Regions from separate parts of the Comamonas endophytica genome, predicted to be linked through region 1. Evidence: predicted binding sites of a transcription regulator. Region 1 holds the regulator's gene; each other region holds the start of a gene.

What was found. The regulator LexA, encoded in region 1, represses DNA repair genes until DNA is damaged. The targets are predictions, from matches to a motif close to ACTGTATNNNNATACAGT.
Region 2: the regulator LexA is predicted to act here: its motif matches at 4,931-4,948, upstream of M9799_RS03605 (DNA topoisomerase IV subunit B).
Region 3: the regulator LexA is predicted to act here: its motif matches at 4,664-4,681, upstream of M9799_RS11955 (VRR-NUC domain-containing protein).

The regions. Positions count from the first base shown of each region.
Region 1 is NZ_CP106881.1:3,463,790-3,470,862, reverse strand. Features, by position in the region: gene M9799_RS15765 (asparaginase) at 49-1,032, opposite strand; gene lexA (transcriptional repressor LexA) at 1,126-1,800, shown strand; gene M9799_RS15755 (hypothetical protein) at 1,920-2,216, shown strand; partial or broken gene M9799_RS20665 (hypothetical protein) at 2,318-2,386, opposite strand; gene M9799_RS15745 (hypothetical protein) at 2,776-3,510, opposite strand; gene zapE (cell division protein ZapE) at 3,522-4,625, opposite strand; gene lpdA (dihydrolipoyl dehydrogenase) at 4,733-6,160, opposite strand; gene odhB (2-oxoglutarate dehydrogenase complex dihydrolipoyllysine-residue succinyltransferase) at 6,259-7,073, opposite strand, start outside.
Region 2 is NZ_CP106881.1:839,431-846,503, reverse strand. Features, by position in the region: gene M9799_RS03635 (hypothetical protein) at 97-429, shown strand; gene bamC (outer membrane protein assembly factor BamC) at 607-1,704, opposite strand; gene dapA (4-hydroxy-tetrahydrodipicolinate synthase) at 1,741-2,637, opposite strand; gene M9799_RS03620 (class I SAM-dependent methyltransferase) at 2,750-3,280, opposite strand; gene M9799_RS03615 (hypothetical protein) at 3,500-3,634, opposite strand; gene M9799_RS03610 (MFS transporter) at 3,638-4,828, opposite strand; gene M9799_RS03605 (DNA topoisomerase IV subunit B) at 4,982-6,967, shown strand; gene M9799_RS03600 (lytic transglycosylase domain-containing protein) at 6,971-7,073, shown strand, end outside.
Region 3 is NZ_CP106881.1:2,632,417-2,639,489, forward strand. Features, by position in the region: gene M9799_RS11945 (Bug family tripartite tricarboxylate transporter substrate binding protein) at 1-376, shown strand, start outside; gene M9799_RS11950 (ATP-dependent DNA helicase) at 630-2,924, opposite strand; gene M9799_RS11955 (VRR-NUC domain-containing protein) at 2,921-4,600, opposite strand; gene M9799_RS11960 (LysR family transcriptional regulator) at 4,723-5,682, opposite strand; gene M9799_RS11965 (SDR family NAD(P)-dependent oxidoreductase) at 5,810-6,604, shown strand; gene M9799_RS11970 (Bug family tripartite tricarboxylate transporter substrate binding protein) at 6,678-7,073, shown strand, end outside.

The DNA of each region.
Region 1 (7,073 bases):
AACGACTTCAGGCCGCGTCTTCGGACCGCGGCCTTTTTGCGTCGTGCGCTAGTGCTGCGCGGCCAGCAGTTCCAGCTGCAACAGGATGCGCGCCTTGAGCGGCGGCAGATCCACGGGGCGGGGCTGCATCGGCACATCGGCTGGCGGCGCGTCCTGTGCCGCCACCAGCTGCCCTTCGCTGCAACGGGTGCCGACCCGAACCGGCACGCCCGCGCTCAACGCGCGCTGAAGCGCCGGCTCGAGCGTTCGATGCAGCGTGCCATTGCCCGTCGCGGCCACCACGAATCCCTGCACGCCCTGTGCCAGCAGTGCATCGACCGCGCGACCATCGCAGCCCGCATGGCTGCTGACCAGTTCGACCCATGGCCATGCCGCTGGATCCGGCAGGCGCCGCAGCAGTGCGGCAAATGCCCCGCGCTGCGCATCCACCGGCTCGGGCGGCCGCTGCCAGCGCACCCGGCCCTCCTCGACCCAGCCCAGCACGCCTTTATCGTCCGATGTGAAGGCATCGACCCTGTAGGGATGGAACTTGCGCACGGCGCGCGCGCTGTGCACCTGCCCCGCAGCCACCACCAGCACGCCCCGCGCTTGCGCATCCACCGCGCATGTCACGGCATCGCGCAGATTCTGCGGGCCGTCGGCCAGCAAGGCCGTGGCCGGCCGCATCGCGCAGGTCAGCACCACCGGCTTGCCTGGAGGCAGCACGAGATGCAGGAACCAGGCGGTCTCTTCCAGCGTGTCCGTCCCGTGGGTGATCACGAGCGCACCCACCTCGTCCTGTGCCAGCCAATGCATGCAGCGGTGGGCAAGCGTGGTCCAGGTGGCGCTGTCCATATCCTTGCTGTCGAGCTGTGCCACCTGCTCGGCCAGCAGATCGCCACCCGCCACCTGCGCGAGATCGGGCACCGCAGCCAGCAGTTGATCCACGCCCAGCTGCGCTGCCGTATAGCCTACCGTCTGCGAAGCATCCGCAGCCGTGCCCGCGATCGTTCCGCCTGTGGCCAATATCACCACACTATTTGAATTGCCCACTTGCGGCCCCTTGAAAACTGGTGAAAAATACAGCCACTGTATAAAAAAACATAGAGAATTCAGCCTGCCGCTGACACCCATTGAAGGACTGCCATGCTCGACCATCCGAAGCTCACGCCGCGACAGCAGCAAATCCTGGATCTGATCCAGTCCGCCATCGAACGTACCGGGGCGCCCCCGACCCGGGCCGAAATTGCCGGCACGCTGGGTTTCCGTTCCGCCAACGCTGCCGAAGAGCACTTGAAGGCCCTGGCGCGCAAGGGCGTCATCGAGCTGGTCAGCGGCACCTCGCGCGGCATCCGCCTACGCCACGACACCGTGCGCAACATCAACGCCGCACGCGGCGCAAGCTTTGGCTCGCCCATCACGGCAATCGCCTCGCTGGTGCTGCCGTTGGTCGGCCGCGTTGCCGCCGGCTCGCCCATCCTGGCCCAGGAGCATATCGACCAGACCTATGCCGTCGAGCCCAGCCTGTTCCAGGCCAAGCCCGACTACCTGCTGAAGGTGCGCGGCATGTCGATGCGCGATGCCGGCATCATGGACGGCGACCTGCTGGCAGTACAGGCCAGCAAGGAAGCGCGCGACGGGCAGATTGTAGTCGCGCGCCTAGGCGACGAAGTCACCGTCAAGCGCCTGCGCCGCACGCGCAGCGGCATCGAGCTGCTTCCGGAGAACCCGGACTTCCCGGTCATCCATGTCCAGCCCGATGAACCCTTTGCCATCGAGGGCCTGGCCGTCGGCCTGATCCGCAACACCCTGTTCATGTAACAGGCCTCGCTTTCCCCGCAGGGCCTCTGGCCCATGCATTGCACCCTCGGCCTTTCGGGCTGAAGCACGGCTGCGCCCGAATGTGTGCGGCTGTCTTATCACTTTGCTGGAGTTACCACATGCAATTCGCTTTGCAGGCCCTGCCTTACTCGCGCCATGCCCAGAACGACATGCTTTTCGGGCAATCCCCGGCGGCGCTGGACTTTCCTTCCCTGCCTTTGACCCGTGTCGCGTCCAAGCGCCCTGCCCCGCGTCCAGCCAGCCTGCCGCAGGCCGGCCTGCCCGTGCACAGTGGTGTGCGCATCCTGCGCAACGAAGGCCAGACCCAGGGCGGCCGGCTGCTGATGTCTGGGCGCATGGCGGATGTGTGTGCGGCGCTCAACCGAATGGAGTTCAATGAGTACGCTTGCGGTTGACACCCTCGCCGCCTTGACGAGACGCTTATTCCTTCTGCAAGACGGCGATGCCCCGCCGCGAGAATGTTTTTGGCAGCATTCACATCTCCGTCGTGCACAGTGGCGCAATCGCTGCAAACCCATTCTCTTATTCGCAAACCTGCTCTACCTGGCCGGCCGCACCCTGTCATCGGCGAGGATGCTCTCGAGACGCTGCGCCCGATGCCAGGCGGGGCCGGCCAGGCGCGGCCGGCCAGGCTTGTATCAGGCATCGAGTTGACTGCACGCCGCGCCATCCCTCCCCGTCCAAACCAGACGCCTTTGCTTCCAAGCCGCAAGCGGCCTACTGGCTTGGACCAGGCTTCTCGCGCATTTTGGCGATGACTGCAAAGCCTTCGCGGGTCGCAAGGTCCTTGCGTTCACACCCGGCCTGTCGAAGTGCGTCTTCAGTCAAGAGCCGGAGACATTCATCCTTCGACAAGCTCGGGACGGACGGGCCATGGGCTTGGCGCCCGTTTGGCCTGAGCCTATCGAAGTATGTCTTGATTGGTCGAGACCGCAGCCGTTCGGCCGAGCCACGTCAGGGCGCAAGCGGCGGCAATGGAGCCGCCTTCTTGGTGGATTCCGCCGCCTTGGCGCGCTGGCGCTCGCGCCGTTCCGCGGCTTCGCGCTGTTTTTTCTCATAGCGCTGGCGCGCTGCCGCGCGATCCTCTGCGTCCTTGGCCTGCTTGCGGGCTTGCTCGGCAGCATGGGCCTGCTGGCGCTGCGACTGGGCCTGGGCGCGTTCTCGTGCCTCCCGGGCGCGCGCGGCCTGGACTTCGACCAGGTCCTGGGCGGTGGGCGCCTCGGTCGCCCTGGGCCTGGGCTGCGGGGCAGTGCGTATTTTGCCTTCCATGCCACTGGATGCGTCGGGAGCCTGCCGCCTTTTCTCCTCGACCTTGCGCTCCACGGCACGCAACTGCTCGGCCGATTTCTCGCGCCGCTCGGCACTGTTGATGGCGCTTTCCTCAGCGCGCAGCGCGTTGTCGGCCAGGCGCGCGCGGGTGCGCGCCGCGTTCAGGCAATCCTCGACCGCGAAACGCTGGTAGCACGCGGTCTCTTCCTCGCTGCGCCGCTGGGCGATGGCCGCGCGTTCGGCAGCAATACGCTTGCGCGTTGCGGCGCGCTCGGCCTTCACTGCATCTGACACGACCTGGGTATCGGCGGCTGCAGGCTGCGCGTGGACCAAGCCCGACAGCAACGGCAAGGCCAGCGCCAGTGCGCCGGCACGCGGCCACAGCGCGGTGGTGGGAAAAAGGAAAGACACACGGTGCATGGGCAAGGGCCTCAGGTCAGGCTGGTATCCACCAAGCGGTGCTCGAGCGACAGGAATTCCTGCGACTGCATCTCGTTGAGACGCGAGACGGTGCGCGGGAATTCGTGGGCCAGGGGACCTTCAGTGTAGAGCTGCTCGGGGGGCACCGCAGCCGACAGGATCAGCTTGACCCTGCGGTCATAGAGCACATCGATCAGCCAGGTGAAGCGCCGCGCGGGCGAGGCCATGTTGACCGGCATGAAGGGCACGTCGGACAGCAGCACGGTGTGGAACTGCGTGGCGATCTCCAGGTAATCGTTTTGCGAGCGCGGGCCGCCGCACAACGTCTTGAAATCGAACCACACCACACCGCCGGCGCGCCGGCGCGCGCGGATCTCGCGGGCCTCGATATGCAGCACCGGGTCCTCGTCGTGCACCTCCGCCAGCCGGTCGAAGGCTTCCTCCATGGCCGCATCGGCCTCCGGGCCCAGCGGCGTATGGTAGAGCTTGACCATCTCCAGGGTGCGGCGGCGGTAGTCGGTGCCGTTGTCGACGTTGACGACTTCCATGCGCTCATTGAGCAGGTCGATGGCCGGCAGGATGCGGTCGCGGTGCAGGCCGTTGGGGTAGAGGCCATCGGGCGTGAAGTTCGATGTCGTGACGAAACCCACGCCGTTGTCGAACAGCGCCACCAGCAAACGGTGCAGGATCATCGCGTCCGTGATGTCCGCGACGTGGAACTCGTCGAAGCAGATGAGCTTGTATTTCCTGGCGATGCTCGCGCCCAGCACTTCGAGCGGGTCCTGCACGCCCTGCAGCGTCGCCAGTTCGCGGTGCACCTCGCGCATGAACTCGTGGAAGTGCAGGCGCACCTTGCGCTTGAGTGGCACGGCGTTGAAGAAGCACTCCATCAGGAAGCTCTTGCCGCGGCCCACGCCGCCATACATATAGACGCCCTTGGGAATCTCGGGACGGTTGATCAGCTTCTTCAGCGCGTTCGAGCGCTTGCTCTTGTAGACCGCCCATTCGTCGGCGCAGCGCTGCAGGGCCTCGACGGCGCGCAGCTGCGCGGGATCGCTTTGAAAGCCTTTGGCAAGCAATTCGGCCTCATAGGCCTCACGGACGGACTGGGACATGCGGGCTCACGGTGCTGGTGTGAAAAGACAAAAGCCGAAAGCGCCCGATACCCAGGCACTTTCGGCGGATGCGGCGGTGTGCTCACCGCCGCTCAAGAGCAGGCTGATCAGAAGTTCAGCGTGCGCTTGTCCACGGCCAGTGCCGCTTCCTTGGTTGCTTCGGACAGCGAAGGATGGGCGTGGCAGATGCGTGCGATGTCTTCGCTCGATGCCTTGAACTCCATTGCCACCACGGCTTCGGAGATCAGTTCCGAAACGACCGGGCCGACCATGTGCACGCCCAGGATCTCGTCGGTCTCGGCGTCGGCCAGGAACTTGACCATGCCGGTCGTGTCGCCCAGCGCGCGCGCACGGCCGTTGGCCAGGAACGGGAAGGTGCCGGCCTTGTACTTCACGCCATCGGCCTTGAGCTGCTGCTCGGTGCGGCCGACCCATGCGATCTCGGGGCTGGTGTAGATGACCCACGGCACAGTGGCGAAGTTCACATGGCCGTGCTGGCCGGCGATGCGCTCGGCCACGGCCACGCCCTCTTCCTCGGCCTTGTGCGCCAGCATCGGGCCGCGCACCACGTCGCCCACTGCCCAGACGCCAGGCAGGTTGGTCTTGCAGTCATCGTCGACGACGATCGCGCCGCGCTCGTCCAGCGCCAGGCCCACGGCTTCGGCGTTCAGGCCGATGGTGTTGGCGGTGCGGCCGATGGACACGATGAGCTTGTCCACGGACAGCGTCTGCGCTTCGCCCTTGGCATCCGTGTAGTTCACGTTCACGCCCTGGTCGCTGACCTGGACTTCGCCGATCTTGACGCCCATCTCGATCTTCAGGCCCTGCTTGTCGAAGGCCTTCTTGGCTTCCTTGGCGATCTGTTCGTCCACCGCGGCCAGGAACTTGTCCATGCCCTCGAGCACAGTGACTTCCGCGCCCAGGCGGCGCCAGACCGAGCCCATTTCCAGGCCGATGACGCCGGCGCCGATCAGGCCCAGCTTCTTGGGGGTGGCGCCCACGCGCAGCGCGCCGTCGTTGGACAGCACGTTGACTTCGTCGAAGGGCACGCCGGGCAGCGCACGCGCGTTCGAGCCCGTGGCGATGACGATCTGCTTGGCCGTCAGCGTTTGCTCTTCCTTGCCGGCAACGCGGATCTCGTAACCGCCGTCAGCCGCCTTGACGAAGGAGCCGCGGCCATGGAAGAACGTGACCTTGTTCTTCTTGAACAGGTACAGGATGCCGTCGTTGTTCTGCTTCACGATCGCGTCCTTGCGGGCGATCATCTTCTGCACGTCCATCGCCACTTCGCCAGTGGAGATGCCGTGGTCGGCAAAGTGCAGGCGGGCATGCTCGAAATGCTCGGACGACTGCAGCAGCGCCTTGGAGGGAATGCAGCCGACGTTGGTGCAGGTGCCGCCGGGTGCGGGGCCGCCGTTTTCGTTCTTCCACTCGTCGATACAGGCGACGTTGAAGCCCAGCTGGGCGGCGCGGATCGCGGCGATGTAGCCGCCGGGGCCGGCGCCGATCACGATGACGTCAAATTGCTTGCTCATGTCTCAATCTCTCTCAATGCATTTGGAAGAAACCCACCGCCGGGCATCGCGCCGCTGGGGTGGGTTTCATTGGAACAGTGGACCTGACCGCAGGGGATTTACAGGTCGAACAGCAGGCGTGCGGGATCTTCCAGCGCGTCCTTCATGGCCACCAGGCCCAGCACGGCTTCGCGGCCATCGATGATGCGGTGGTCATAGGACATGGCGAAGTAGTTCATTGGACGCACCACGACCTGGCCGTTCTCGACCACGGCGCGGTCCTTGGTCGCGTGCACGCCCAGGATCGCCGACTGGGGCGGGTTGATGATGGGGGTGGACATCATCGAGCCGAAGGTGCCGCCGTTGGAGATGGAGAAGGTGCCACCGGTCATGTCGTCGATGCCCAGCTTGCCGTCCTTGGCCTTCTGGCCGAACTCGGCGATCTTCTTCTCGATCTCGGCAAAGCTCATCTGGTCGGCGTTGCGCAGGATGGGCACCACCAGGCCGCGCGGCGAGCCGACGGCGATACCGATGTCGAAGTAGCCGTGGTAGACGATGTCGTTGCCGTCCACGGAAGCGTTCAGCACCGGGTACTTCTTCAGCGCGTGCACCGCGGCCTTCACGAAGAAGGACATGAAGCCCATCTTCACGCCGTGTTCCTTGGTGAAGTCGTCCTGGAACTTCTTGCGCATGGCCATGACGGGCGCCATGTTCACTTCGTTGAAGGTCGTCAGGATGGCGTTGGTCGACTGCGACTGCAGCAGGCGCTCGGCGACGCGCGCGCGCAGGCGGGTCATCGGCACGCGCTGCTCGGGACGCTCGCCCAGGTCTTGCTTGCCCGCAGGTGCGGACACCTGGGGCAGCGACTTGGCGGGCACGCCGGTGGGGATGACGGCAGCCGTCGATTGCACGCCGCCCTTGATGGCGTTCAGGG
Region 2 (7,073 bases), 1.1 Mb from region 1:
TTTCTTGCGACTCTGCCGGAACGTTCCATGGCTGCAAGAGGCTGGCCGTTGCTGGCATATCGAATTTTCAATGCTCCTCAAAATAGGAATACTGATATGAAGCACTCTATCGTTCTGGCTACCGTGATCGCTGCTGCCGCCCTCGTCGCTTGCAGCAAGAAGGAAGAATCCACCGTGGTCGTTCCCGCTGCGGAAACGCCTGCTGTGGTCGCTCCCGCAGAAACCACGCCTGCCGCTCCCGTCGAGAACACGCCTCCTGCAGCCCTGGGCGCTCCCGCTACCGATGCCACCACCGGCACCACTGGCGCTACCGACACCACCGGCACGACCAGCGTCACCGGCACCACTGGCGGTACCGATGCTTCCTCCGACGCTGCCAAGGCTGCTGCCGACGCCGCTGCCGGCGCTGCCACCACCCCCGCTCGCTAATTCCTTCAGGCCCGGGTGACCGGGCTCTGGAATGAAAGCAAGGCCCCGCTCGCGAGACCGGGGCTTTTTTCATGCCTGGATCGCCCTTGCCGGCCGCACCTCGCCGGCCACCCATGAAAAAAGCCACCGCAAGCGGTGGCTTTTTCGTCGCCGGCCCGAGCGGGCCGCGTGATCGGCTTACTTCAGGTCGTCCGTCAGCACGCGCACGATGCGCTGGGCGTTGGCCGAGGTCTCGGGCACGCCGGCCGAGGTCAGCACCGAGACCGTCGACAGGTTGCCCTCGCTGCGCACCTGCACCTGGTACTTGACTGGATCCGCGACCTCGCCACCCTGGCTGAAGATGCGGCTGAAGAAGCCCTTGGGCTTTTGCTCTCCCGGAGAGACATAGCGCACGTAGTAGATGCCGCGGCTGCGGTCGCGGTCCTCGACCGTGAAGCCGGTGCGGTCCAGCGCCAGGCCGACACGGCGCCAGGCGCGGTCGAAGCCCTCGTCCAGCAGCACCACGGGCGCGTTGTTTACGGTGTCCATGCGCGCGCTGGGCGCGGCCGGCGCGGCGCGTACCGACGCGGCCGCGGCCTGGGACTGCTCCTGGCTCAGGCCCAGCTTGACCATCAGGCGGCGCAGGAACTCGGTTTCCAGTTCCGTATCGGAGGGCCGCGGCTGCCAGGCCGTGGAGTCGCGGTCCTGGGTGGAATAGACCTCGATCATGCCGCGGTGGGTGATGTAGACCTCGGTGCCGCCATCGGGCCTGCGCTCGAGGCGCGTGCGGAACTTGTCGCGCTCGCCGGTGGAGTAGAACGAGTCGAGCACCTTGCCCAGCGCCGCGCGGATCGCGTCCTGCGGCAGCTTGGCGCGGTTCTCGGCCCAGTCGGTTTCCATGATGCCCAGCTTGGCATCCTCCTTGACCATGACGAAGCCATTTTCCAGCCAGAACTCGCGCACCGGGTCCCAGAGCTTGTCGGCCGGACGCGAAATCACGAGCCAGCGCTCGTTGCCCACGCGCTCGATGCGCACGTCGCCGGCGTTGCTGATGACGGTCTGCGCGCCGGTGGGGGCCTGGGCCGCCTGGCCGGCCTGCAGTGCGTTGGCCGAGACCACGCCGCCGGGCACGTTGTAGCGCGTGTCGCGCGTGAGCTGGCTCAGGTCGGGGGGGACTTCAAGCGTGGGCGCCTTGGCCGCGCTCTTGTAGTCGATCTTTTCCGAAGTGAAGGTGGTGCAGGCGGACAGCGCCATGGCAAGGCCCAGCAGGCCAAGACGTGCAGTAGTTGGTTTCACGCGAATTATCCTCGTGCTCTGATGGGGGGACGCAGCTCAGATCAGCTCTGCGGAGCGCATTGCGCTCTCGACCGCGTCGACATTTTGGGGGCTCAGCTGCGTCATCGGCAGGCGCATTGTGCCGCCGCACAGGCCCATGCGCGCCACGGCCCACTTCACGGGAATCGGGTTGGCCTCGATGAACAGGTTGCGGTGCACCGGCATCAGCTGGCGCTGGATCTGCATCGCGCGCTGCACGTCGCCGGCCAGCGCCGCCCGGCACAGCTCGCTCATCAGGCGCGGCGCGATGTTGGCCGTGACGCTGACGTTGCCATGGCCGCCGCAGAGCATCAGCGCCACCGCGGTCGGATCATCGCCGGAATACACGCCGAAGCCGGCGGGCACGTCGCGGATGAGCCACTGGGCGCGCTCGATGTTGCCCGTGGCTTCCTTGATGCCGATGATGCCGGGGATCTGCGCCAGGCGCAGGACGGTGTCGTGCAGCATGTCGGCCATGGTGCGGCCGGGCACGTTGTAGAGGATCGTCGGCAGATCGCCCACGGCCTCGGCAATGGCCTTGAAGTGCTGGTACTGGCCTTCCTGCGTGGGCTTGTTGTAGTAGGGCACGACCTGCAGCTGGCTGTCGGCGCCGACGGCCTTGGCAAAGCGTGCCAGTTCGATGGCTTCCTGCGTGGAGTTGGCACCGCAGCCGGCCATGATCGGCACGCGCTTGGCGGCCTGCTCGACGGCCACGCGGATGATTTCGCAGTGCTCTTCCACATTGACGGTGGGGGATTCACCGGTGGTGCCCACCACGCCAATGCAGTCGGTGCCTTCGGCAATGTGCCAGTCGATCAGTTTGCGCAGGCTCGGGTAGTCGACGCTACCGTCTTCGTGCATGGGGGTGACGAGGGCAACAATGCTGCCGGTGAGAGCGACGGTGGAAGAGGTCATGTCCGCAATTGGAAACGGGAAAGAGACATTCTAACGAGTGCGCGCAATCATTAGCGCGCTTGCCAGGGCATCCCCGGAGCGCAGGCGGTTTCCCGGAGGAAAAAGCGCTCCCTCAGAGCGCCGCAGGGGCCTCGCTGCCCGGCAGCGGGCGCCGCGCCGCAATGCGCTGCACGCAGCGGGGGGGATTGTCGAGAAATCCATCTTCATAGGCAACGACTTGCAACTCGCCCGCGCAGGCGTGCAGGAGCTCGCCCGGCTGCAGCAGGAAGTCCGGGCGCGAGGGCTTGCCGAAACGCGCGTTGCCCGCGGCAAAGGTTTCGTAGAGCAGCACGCCACCGGGTGCGACGCTCGCCACCAGCGTGGGCAGCAGCGCGCGCCACAGGTAGTTCGTGACCACGACCGCGTCGAACTGCGTGCCCGGCAGCGGCCAGGCGCCGTTTTCGATGTCGGCGCACAGCCGCTGCGCCGATGCGGGCAGCGCGGCCAGCGCTTCCTGCGAGCGGTCGATTCCTAGGCCCGGATGGCCGTGCTCGGCAAACCAGTGCAGATGGCGGCCATGTCCACAGGCTACATCGAGCACGGTGCCGCCCGCGGGGACCAGATGGGTGAAGCGTTGGATCCAGGGGGAGGGGGTGTGGAACATTGATGAATTGTGGAGTGGAAACCCAGCCCTGCGGATCAAAACCGGCACTTGGACAGGCTCAGTGCGAACGGTGCACACATCGCGAGACACCCTTCGATCCTTCGACAGGCTCAGGATCAGTGCGAACGGTGTTTTTAAACCGTTCGTCCTGAGCTTGCCTGGGCGGCCCCGTCGAAGGATGAAGGGCCGAACCTCGTGTAAAGGGCATATTGGTCTTTTTTAAAAACAAGCCCACACCTGATCCGCCATCACCCGCATGAATTCCGGATCCGTATACATCCCGAACACCCCCGCCAGCACCAGCGCAACCAGCGCCCAGCCCAGCACGCGCAGGAGCAAGGAACGCCGGGCCATGGCTCAGGCCGCCACCGGCTGGCGCTGCACAGGCGCTTCCCGGATCGGCAGGTTGACCAGCGCCGCAAAGATGCCCAGCGCGATCGACAGATACCACACGATGTCATAGCTGCCGCTGCGGTCGTAGAGATAGCCGCCCAGCCAGACGCCCAGGAAGCTGCCGACCTGGTGGCTGAAGAACACGAAGCCTCCCAGCATGGACAGGTGCTGCACGCCGAAGAGCTGCGCCACCGTGGCGTTGGTCAGCGGCACCGTGGACAGCCACAGGAAACCCATGGCTGCGGAAAAAGCATAGACCGTCCAGGGCGACAGCGGCGCCAGCAGGAAGGCCACCGTCACCACCGAGCGCAGGGAATAGATGCCCGCCAGCAGGTAGCGCTTGGGGAAATGCTGCCCCAGGTTGCCCGCCAGATAGGTGCCGAAGATATTGAACAGTCCGACCAGCGCCAGCGAGTAGCTCGCCACCTGCGGCGCGAGGCCGTAGTCCTTGAGGTAGCTGGGCATGTGCACGCCGATGAACATGACCTGGAAGCCGCAGACGAAGTAGCCCGCCGTGAGCAGCAGGAAGCTGGGTGTGCGCAGCGCCTCGGCCGCCGCCTGGGCCACGCTCTGCTGGCGCGGGGCCGCGCTCCGGCTGCCGGCAAAGCCGGGCTCGCGCAGGCCGAAGGCCAGCGGCACGATCATCAGCACCAGCATGGCCAGCACGACCAGCGCGTTCGACCAGCCGATCTGCGCGATCAGTGCGCCCTCCACGGGCACCATGAAGAACTGGCCGAAGGAGCCCGTGGCCGCTATCACGCCCATGGCCCAGGAGCGGCGCTCGGCAGGAATCTGCCGCCCCAGCACGCCGAAGATCACCGCATAGGTGGTGCCGGCCTGGGCCGCGCCGATCAGCAGCCCGGCGGTGAGCGCAAACCACAGCGGCGTGGTCGACAGCGCCATGCCCGTCAGGCCCAGCGCATAGGCCGCGGCGCCCGCCAGCAGCACGCGGAAGGCGCCGAAGCGGTCGGCCACCATGCCGACGAAGATACCCATGACGCCCCAGGCGATGTTCTGGATGGCGATGGCCATGGCGAAGGACTCGCGCGTCCAGCCCATCTCCTGCGTGATGGGTTGCAGCCACAGGCCGAAGCCATGGCGGATGCCCATGGACAAGGTAACGATTGCGCCCCCGCACAACAGCACCTGCATCATGGAAAGTGGTTTTGAGCTTGTTTTTTGCATGATGATGCAAATGTATCCAGATTGACCTCGCGGCGCAGGCATCCGCGCGACACTGCACGCGCTGCAGGGTATGCTGTGTGTCCATACAGCTTTTTGCTTTGCGCCGCACTACAATCCCAGCCCATGGCAGCAAAACCCTCATCCTCCTCCACGAGCGCGTACTCCGAAGGCTCGATCCGCGTGCTCAAGGGCCTCGAGCCCGTCAAGCAGCGCCCGGGCATGTACACGCGCACCGACAACCCCCTGCACATCCTGCAGGAGGTGCTGGACAACGCCGCCGACGAGGCCCTGGCCGGCTACGGCAAGAAGATCAAGTTCACCCTGCATGCCGACCATTCGGTCAGCGTCGAGGACGATGGCCGCGGCATCCCCTACGGCCTGCATCCCGAGGAGAACGCGCCGGTCATCGAGCTGGTGTTCACGCGCCTGCACGCGGGCGGCAAGTTCGACAAGGGCCAGGGCGGCGCCTACAGCTTCTCCGGCGGCCTGCACGGCGTGGGCGTCTCGGTGACCAATGCGCTCTCGACGCGCATGGAAGTCACCAGCTTTCGCGACGGCCACAGCGCGCGCTTGGTGTTCGGCGCGGGCGACGTGATCGAGCCGCTGCAGGTGCAGCCGCTCACCAGCGGCGAGCGCAAGCGCGGCACCACGGTGCGCGTCTGGCCCGATGCGAAGTATTTCGAGACCGCGCAGCTGCCCATGGGCGAGCTGGTGCACCTGCTGCGCAGCAAGGCGGTGCTGATGCCCGGCGTCACCGTGACCCTGGTCAACGAGAAGACGCGCGAGGCGCCCCAGGTCTGGCAGTACAAGGGCGGCCTGCGCGACTACCTGCAGCAGAACCTGCATGGCGAGCCCGCGATTCCCATGTTCGAGGGCGAGGGCTTTGCCGACCGCCACAACGACAGCTTTTCCGAGGGCGAGGGCGCGGCCTGGTGCGTGGCCTTCACCGAGGACGGCGCGGCAGTGCGCGAGAGCTATGTCAACCTGATTCCCACCACCGCCGGCGGCACCCATGAAAGCGGCCTGCGCGACGGCCTGTTCCAGGCGGTGAAGAACTTCATCGAGCTGCATTCGCTGCTGCCCAAGGGTGTGAAGCTGATGCCCGACGACGTGTTCGCGCGCGCCAGCTATGTGCTCAACGCCAAGGTGCTCGACCCGCAGTTCCAGGGCCAGATCAAGGAGCGGCTGAACTCGCGCGACGCGGTGCGCCTGGTGTCGGGCTTCGTGCGCCCGATCCTCGAGCTGTGGCTCAACCAGCATGTGGAATGGGGCAAGAAGCTCGCCGAGCTGGCGATCAAGGCCGCGCAAAGCCGCCAGAAGGCCGGCCAGAAGGTCGAAAAGCGCAAGGGCTCGGGCGTGGCGGTGTTGCCGGGCAAGCTCACCGACTGCGAGAGCCGCGACATCGCGCACAACGAAGTCTTCCTGGTCGAGGGTGATTCCGCCGGCGGCAGCGCCAAGATGGGTCGCGACAAGGAAACCCAGGCCGTGCTGCCGCTGCGCGGCAAGGTGCTCAACACCTGGGAGGTCGACCGGGACCGGCTGTTCGCCAACAACGAGATCCACGACATCTCGGTGGCGATCGGCGTCGATCCGCACGGCCCGAACGATTCGCCCGACCTGTCCGGCCTGCGCTATGGAAAGGTCTGCATCCTGTCGGATGCCGACGTCGACGGCTCGCACATCCAGGTGCTCTTGCTGACGCTGTTCTTCCGCCACTTCCCCAAGCTGGTCGAGGCCGGGCATATCCACGTGGCGCTGCCGCCGCTGTTCCGCGTCGACGTGCCGGCGCGCGGCAAGAAGCCCGCGGCCAAGGTCTATGCGCTCGACGACAACGAGCTGGCGGCGATCCTCGACAAGTGCGCCAAGGACGGCGTGCCGCGCGAGAAGTGCCAGGTCAGCCGCTTCAAGGGCCTGGGCGAGATGAACGCCGAGCAGCTCTGGGACACCACGCTGAACCCCGACACGCGCCGCCTGCTGCCGGTGCAGCTGCTGAACCTGGGTTTCGCGGAGTCCGAGGACGTCATCACCAAGCTGATGGGCAAGGGCGAGGCCGCGGCCCGCCGCGAGCTCATGGAGCTGCATGGCGATGCCGTGGAAGTCGATATCTGAGCCATGACCTGCCCGGCCCGCCCCCTGCTGCGCCGCAGCTCCCGCCACCGCCTGCTGGCGGCGGGCCTGCTGTGCCTGGGGCTGGCGGCGGCGGGTGGCGCGCGCG
Region 3 (7,073 bases), 830 kb from region 1:
GACCGATCTGATGATCGTCGACCTGGCCACCACGGTGGCGCATGTCAAGGCCGGCAAGCTCAAGGCACTGGGCCTGAGCAGCCCGGGCCGCCTGGCGCTGATGCCGGGCGTGCCGGCGATCGGCGAATCGCTGCCGGGCTATGAATTCGGCTACTGGAATGCGCTGTATGCGCCCGCGGGAACGCCCGCGCCGGTCGTGCAGAAGCTCAATGCGCTGATGCGCAGCGCCATGCAGACCGCCTCGGTGCGCGCCGTGGCGCAGCAGTCGGGGATGGAGACGACGCTGTCCTCGCCGGAGGAGATGAGCAAGTTCCAGGTGGCGGAGTATGAGCGCTGGGGGAAGATCATCAAGACGGCGGGGATCGAGCCGGAGTGAGGGCCCAAGCTGTAGCAGCTGTGACGGGTGAGGTAGGGGGGTGGCTTGAGGGGGGCCGTCCACCCTTCGACAAGCTCAGGGCGAACGGGGTTGAGGAGTCCGCGCTTGCTTTTTTGAGCGAGGCCGTTCATGGTTCGATCCTTCTGCAAGCTCAGGATCACCACGAACGGTTCTGAGGTGACTGCCTTTATAGAACCGTTCGTCCTGAGCCTGTCGAAGGATGAGCGGCCAGCCCTAGGAATCAGAGCGCTGCCTATCCCCACCACCCCGGCAGCAGCCTCCTGACCTCCTCCCGCCCGAAGCGGTCGTCCATCAGGAACAGCTCCCCGGTATCGCTTTCCGAACGGATCACCCGTCCCGCCGCCTGCACCACCTTGCGCAGCCCCGGAAACAGATAGGTGTAGTCATACCCGGTGCGCGTGCCGAAGCGCTGCTGCATGCAGCGCTTCATGCTTTCATTGACCGGGTTGAGCTGCGGCAGGCCCAGCGTGGCGATGAAGGCGCCGATCAGCCGGTCGCCGGGCAGATCGATGCCTTCGCCAAAGGCCCCTCCCAGCACCGCGAAACCGATGCCCTGGCCGCCCGCCTGGAAGCGGTCGATGAAGGCCTGGCGGCTGTCGGTGCCCATGGCGCGCACCTGGCGCCACACGGGCGGCGCGTCGGGCCGAGCGCACAGTGCATCTGCCACGCGCTCCAGGTAGTCGAAGCTGCTGAAGAAGCACAGATAGTTGCCCGGGCGCCGCGCGAACTGCGCGCGGACCAGCGCCACGATGCGCGCCACCGAGGCCTCGCGGTCCTGGTAGCGCGTGGAGACATCGCGCACGATATGCACCGCCAGCTGCGCCGCCTTGAAGGGCGCGGGCACATCGATCCAGGCCGTCTCGTCAGGCAGGCCCAGCGTGTCGCGGTAGAAGGCATGCGGGCTCAGCGTGCCCGAGAACAGCACCGTCGCATGCGCGGCGGCATGCCGTGCCTGCAGGTGCGGCGCGGGAATGACATTGCGTATGCACAGCACCGAGGAGCGTTTGCGCCGGCCCTGCGCGGGCACCAGCGTCACGTCGAACAGCGCATGCGTGTCGAACTTCTCCTCCAGCACGGAAAACTGCAGCGCCTCGAGATAGAAGCCCAGCACCGGATCGCCGGGCAGCATCGGCACATCGGCATTGGCCTCGGCGATCAGCGAGATGGCTTTCTGCAGCGCCGCCATGAAGTCCAGCGGCACCTGTGCATGGCACTGGTAGGCGATGTCCTGGCCGGCGTGGATGTCGCTCCAGGCGCGATTCAAGGCATCGAGCGACTTGCGGATGCGCCCCTTGGCCTGCTTGCGCGCGGCCGCAAGCGAGCCCGGCGTCAGCTCGGCCGTGTACATGCTGCGTGCGCGGTCGAGCAGGTTGTGCGCTTCATCGACCAGAATGCCGACCTTCCACTGGTGCGCCAGCGTCAGCGCGTGCAGCATGGCCGCGCCGTCGTAGAAGTAGTTGTAGTCGCCCACCACCACATCGCTCCAGCGCGCCATCTCCTGCGTGAGGTAGTAGGGACAGACCTCGTGCGCCAGCGCCACCTCGCGCAGCCGCGCGCTGTCCCAGACCGCATGCACTTCAAGCACTGCAGCGCGCGCGGCCGGCAAGCGGTCATAGAAGCCCTTGGCCAGCGGGCAGGAGTCGCCATGGCAGGCCTTGTCGGGGTGCTCGCAGCTTTTCTCGCGCGACTGCAGCGTGATGGCGCGCAGCGGAGGGCCGCCCCGCAGCGCCGCGCCGCCGGCCCCGATGGCATGGTTGACATGGCCCAGCGCCTGCGTCGCCAGGCCATGACCCGTGCCCTTGGCGGTCAGGAAGAAAATGCGGTCCAGGCCCTGCCCGGGGCAGGCCTTGAGCATGGGAAACAGCGTGCCGATGGTCTTGCCGATGCCCGTCGGTGCCTGCGCCATCAGGCAGTTGCCGGCCTCGGGCGCGCGCGCGCAGCGGTACACGGCCACCGACAGCGCGCGCTGGCCGGCGCGGAAATCGCCCAGCGGAAAGGCCAGCGCCGCCAGCGCCTCGTCGCGCGCACGCCGGTGCGCGTCTTCGCTCTGCGCCCAGCGCAGGAAGCGCGCGCATTGCGCCTCGAAGAACGCCTGCAGCTCGGCGGCCTCGAAGCCCTGCGCGATCGCATCCTCCTTCTGCGTGGTGATGTTGAAGTAGATGAGCGCGATCTTCAGCCGCGGCAGCGCGCGCTCGGTGCACAGCAGATGGCCATAGATCTTCGCCTGCGCCCAGTGCAGCGCGCGGTGGTTGGCGCGGATGGCCGTCAGATTGCCGCGGTAGGTCTTTATTTCCTCGAGCTGCCCGGCCTGCGGGTCGAACCCGTCGGCGCGCCCGCGCACGCGCAGCGACTCGTACTGTCCCTGCAGCGGCAGCTCGGCCTCGTATTCCGGGCCACGCCGCGACTGCACCAGCGCGTGGCCCTCGATGCCCTGCTGCGCCGTGGGCGCGGGCGTGAAGCGCAGGTCGAGGTCTCCCTGCTTGGCGGTGAATTCGCAAAGCGTGCGCACGGAGACGGTGTAGCTCACGGACCGTCCCCGGGGCCTGCGCGCCACTGCACATGGCAGACGCTGACCGGAATGCCATGCCCGCGGCAGTACTGCAGCCAGCGGATCTGGTTGTCCTGCAGCTTGTCGCCTGGCCCCTTGACCTCTACCAGCTCGTAGCGCTTCTCGTCGGGCCAGAAGCGCACCAGGTCGGGAAAGCCCGTGCGGTTGGCCTTGACGTCCGCCAGCAGCCGCGTGAACAGCAGCTTCAGATGCGCGGCGCCGATGCATTCCAGCGCCAGCAGCAGCAGCGGCTCGGACAGCGTGCCCCAGAAGACGAAGGGCGACTGCAGCCCGTGCTTGGCGGCATAGCGCTCGAGAATCACGGCCTTGTAGTCGGGCGTGTCGAGCAGCGCCAGGCAGCGCGCGAATTCCTGCGCGCGGCGCTGGGTGAAGTCGGGTGCGCTCAGGTCGGCGGGCGCGCTCTGGAAGGGGTGGAAGAAGGCGCCTTGCACCGGCGCGAAGATCGCCGGCCAGCACAGCAGCCCGAACAGCGAATTGATGAGCGCATTCTCGACATAGAACACCGGCGCCGCCTCGCTGTGCCAATGCTGGCGCAGCACGTATTCGACGGACATCGGCACCGCAGGCGGATCGAGCACGATGTCCGAGCGCAGCTGCGACAGCGCCTGCGCCGCGCCCGGGCGCCGGCCCGGCGCGCCCTGGCCCGCGCTGCGCTGCAGCCGCGGCAGCATGCGCAGGAGCTTCTGCAATTCCTCGTCGCTCTCGGGCGAGCGCTGCGCCTCGAGCGCGCCGGCGAGCGCCTCTTCATGGCGCTCCAGGCGCTCGAGCACGCGCAGGCGCCGGTGGCGCGCGCCGGGGTAGCTGCACTGCGCATAGGTCAGCAGCGCCTCGTCCCATTGCTGCGCGCGCTCGCAGGCATGGCCCAGGCGCAGCAGCAGCTTGGCGCGGCGCTGCTCCAGCCAGGGGTTGGCGCTGCGGCAGGCCTCGATGGCCTGGCGCATGGCTGCGGCATCGGCGCCACCCTCGAGCGCCTCGCGGCAGGCATGCAGCGCAAGATACGCGTCGATGTCGGCGCGCGTCTGGAAGGCGCGCGAGGCGGCGTCGAAAGCCACGCTTTCATACCGGAACACGCCCAGGTCGGCAAGAACGAACTCCGTCCAGTCCTGGCGCAGATTGCCGAAGAACATCAGCCGCAGCCGCTCGCTCAAAGCGCCCAGCATGACGCGCCAGACCGGCTCGCTGGCCTGCGGGTGCCATTCGGCATAGGGGCGGGGTTCGGCGTGGACCTCGCCCAGCGCCAGCAGCCAGTCCGACTTGCGCGTGCCGCCGCCGCGCTCGGGCGGCGCAAACAGCGGCGCCAGCTCGCTCTTGGTGTGCAGGTCGAACAGCTCCTCCAGATGCATGGGCGCGCGCGCGTCGAGCCAGCCCAGCGCCAGCAGCGGCCCGGTGGCGGCGCAGACTTCGGGAATCTCCTCGTAGACCAGCTTGGAGGCGCGGAACCACGGCCCGCGGCGCATCAGCATGCGCACCAGCAGCGCGCGCGACATGGCCGGCAGCGCCGCGAACTGGGCGAGGAAATCATGCTCGGCGCCATCGAGCAGGTCGCTGTAGCGCTGCGCGATCCAGTCCAGCGCGCGCTCGAAGTTGTGCAGGTAGTAATAGCGGTGCGGGGGCACCGGGATGGACGCGCTCATGGTGTGCCGGACCGGGTGCTGGCCACGGGCAGGCCAGGATCATCAACCGGGGAATAAGGCGGTACTGTACATAACTACATGTTTGGAGCGCCTGCGACAAACCCATGGAATGGGCTTTGCTACTAGGTCTGTAGCGAGGACTCACCCGCAGGCGCAGCGGGCGCAAGAATCCAGTCGGAATGCCTGGCCATCAGGTCCATGCCCACGGCGCGCACCGCCGCCATGGCCTCCTGGGCAATGGTTGTGGGCGTGCCCAGCCGGCGCGTCACGATGCCCACCGAGCGCACCGGGCCGTCGGCGATCTCCGAGACCTGCAGCCCGCGCAGGCTCTGCATCGGCATCATGCCCAGATAGGGCAGCACCGCGACGCCGAGGCCCGACTTGACGAACCCGGCAATGGTGCCGACCTGGTCGAGCTGCATCTTCGGGCGGAACTCCATGCCGCGCTGCAGGAAGGCCGCGCTCATGTAGCGCATGGCGGTGCTGGCATCGGTCATGGTTATCAGCGGCAAGCCGGCCAGGTCGTCGAGCCGCATGCGCGGCGCGAGCCGCCGGCGCCAGGGGCCACACGACAGCAGCACGAAGCGGTCGCGCAGCACCTCCTCGTAGTGCAGCTCGGGGTGCGAGGGAGCGACCGAGGCCAGTGCGAAGTCCACCTGGTAGTGGAGCAGCCGCTGCACGCAGGCGTTGTTGGAGCAATCGTGGATCGTGATCTGCGGCGCCGCGAAGCGCCGCTCCAGCCCGGCGCAGACCGCTGGCAGCATGCCGGTGGCCAGCGAGGGCAGGGAGGCAATGGCCAGCTGGCGCGCTTCTTCCTCAGCGGAAGACAGCATGCGCTGCAGGCCCGCGTCGTATTCGCCGATGACGGTGCGCGCCATGGCCGCCAGGCGCTTGCCGCCCGGCGTGAGCTGCACGCTGCGCGTGGTGCGCTCGAACAGCGGCAGGCCCAGCGTCTCCTCCAGATCGCGTATGGCCTTGCTCAGCGAGGGCTGGGTCATGAACAGCTGCTCGGCGGTCTTGCTGAAATTCAACGACTCGGACAGCGCGAGAAACATGCGCAGATGGCGCGGCGGGAGATTCATTCCGCCATTCTATAAATCCTGCCCAAGAAAGAATTTAAAAAATATATGTGCCACGCATAGCATCGACGCATGCATCCCGGATGCGCCGCCGTGGCGCCCTCCGAGCGATGGCCAAAAAGGAGACAAGGTGCTGGATCTCACAGGCAAGGTGGCATTGGTGATGGGCTGCGGCGCGGTCGCGCAGGGCTGGGGCAATGGGCGGGCGACGGCCGTGCTGCTGGCACGGCAGGGGGCAAAGGTCTACGGCACGGACCTGTCGCTGGAGCAGGCCGAGGAAACGCAGCGCCTGGTGGCGCAGGAGGGCGGCGACTGCCATGTCGGTGCCTGCGACGTGACGCGCGCCGACGAGGTGGCGCGTGCCGTCGCAGACTGCGTGCAGCGCTTCGGGCGCATCGACATCCTGGTCAACAACGTCGGGCTGTCGCAGCCGGGCGGGCCGGTGGACATGGACGAAGCCGTCTGGGACGCGCAGCTGCAGGTCAATCTCAAGGGCACTTTCCTGTCATGCAAGCACGTCATTCCGCACATGCGCGCGCAGGGCGGCGGGGCCATCGTCAACGTGTCTTCGGTGGCCGGGCTGCGCTATGTGGGCAAGCCGCAGGTGGCCTATGCCACCGCCAAGGCCGGCCTGCTGCACTTCACGCACACCACCGCCGTGATCCACGCGCCCGAAGGCATCCGCCTGAACTGCGTGGTGCCGGGGCTGATGCACACGCCGCTGATCGAGGGCCTGGCGCAGAAATACGCCAAGGGCGACACGCAAGGCTTCATCGACCACCGCAACAACCAGGTGCCGATGAGGCACATGGGCACCGGCTGGGACACCGCGCACGCGGTGCTGTTTCTCGTGGCCGACGAAAGCCGCTACGTCACGGGCACCGAGATCGTGGTCGATGGCGGGCTGGTCGCCGCGACACGCTGAACCCCAAGCCGCGGCCGCCGCGCGGGGGCGCAGACGGCCGCGGCCACATGCATCACAACAGAAGGAGACACACATGCTTGATCGCCGTCACTGGCTTGCTGGCGCCTGCGCCTCGCTGGCCCTGGGATTTTCCGCCGGCGCCCTGGCGCAGGGCTATCCGAGCCAATCCATCCGCCTGATCGTGCCCTTTGCGCCGGGCGGCGCCGTGGACCAGACCGCGCGCACCATCAGCCAGGCGCTGGGCGAGCGGCTCGGGCAGGCCGTGGTCATCGACAACAAGCCCGGCGCCAGCGGCGCGCTCGGCGCCACCGACCTGCACCGCGCCAAACCCGACGGCTACACGCTGATGCTGGCGCTGGACTCGCAGGCGGTGAACCATCTGATTGTCAAGAACCTGCCCTTCGACACCTTCAAGGGCTTCGACTACCTGAGCCTGCTGGTGACGACGCCGCAGATCCTGGTGACGCGC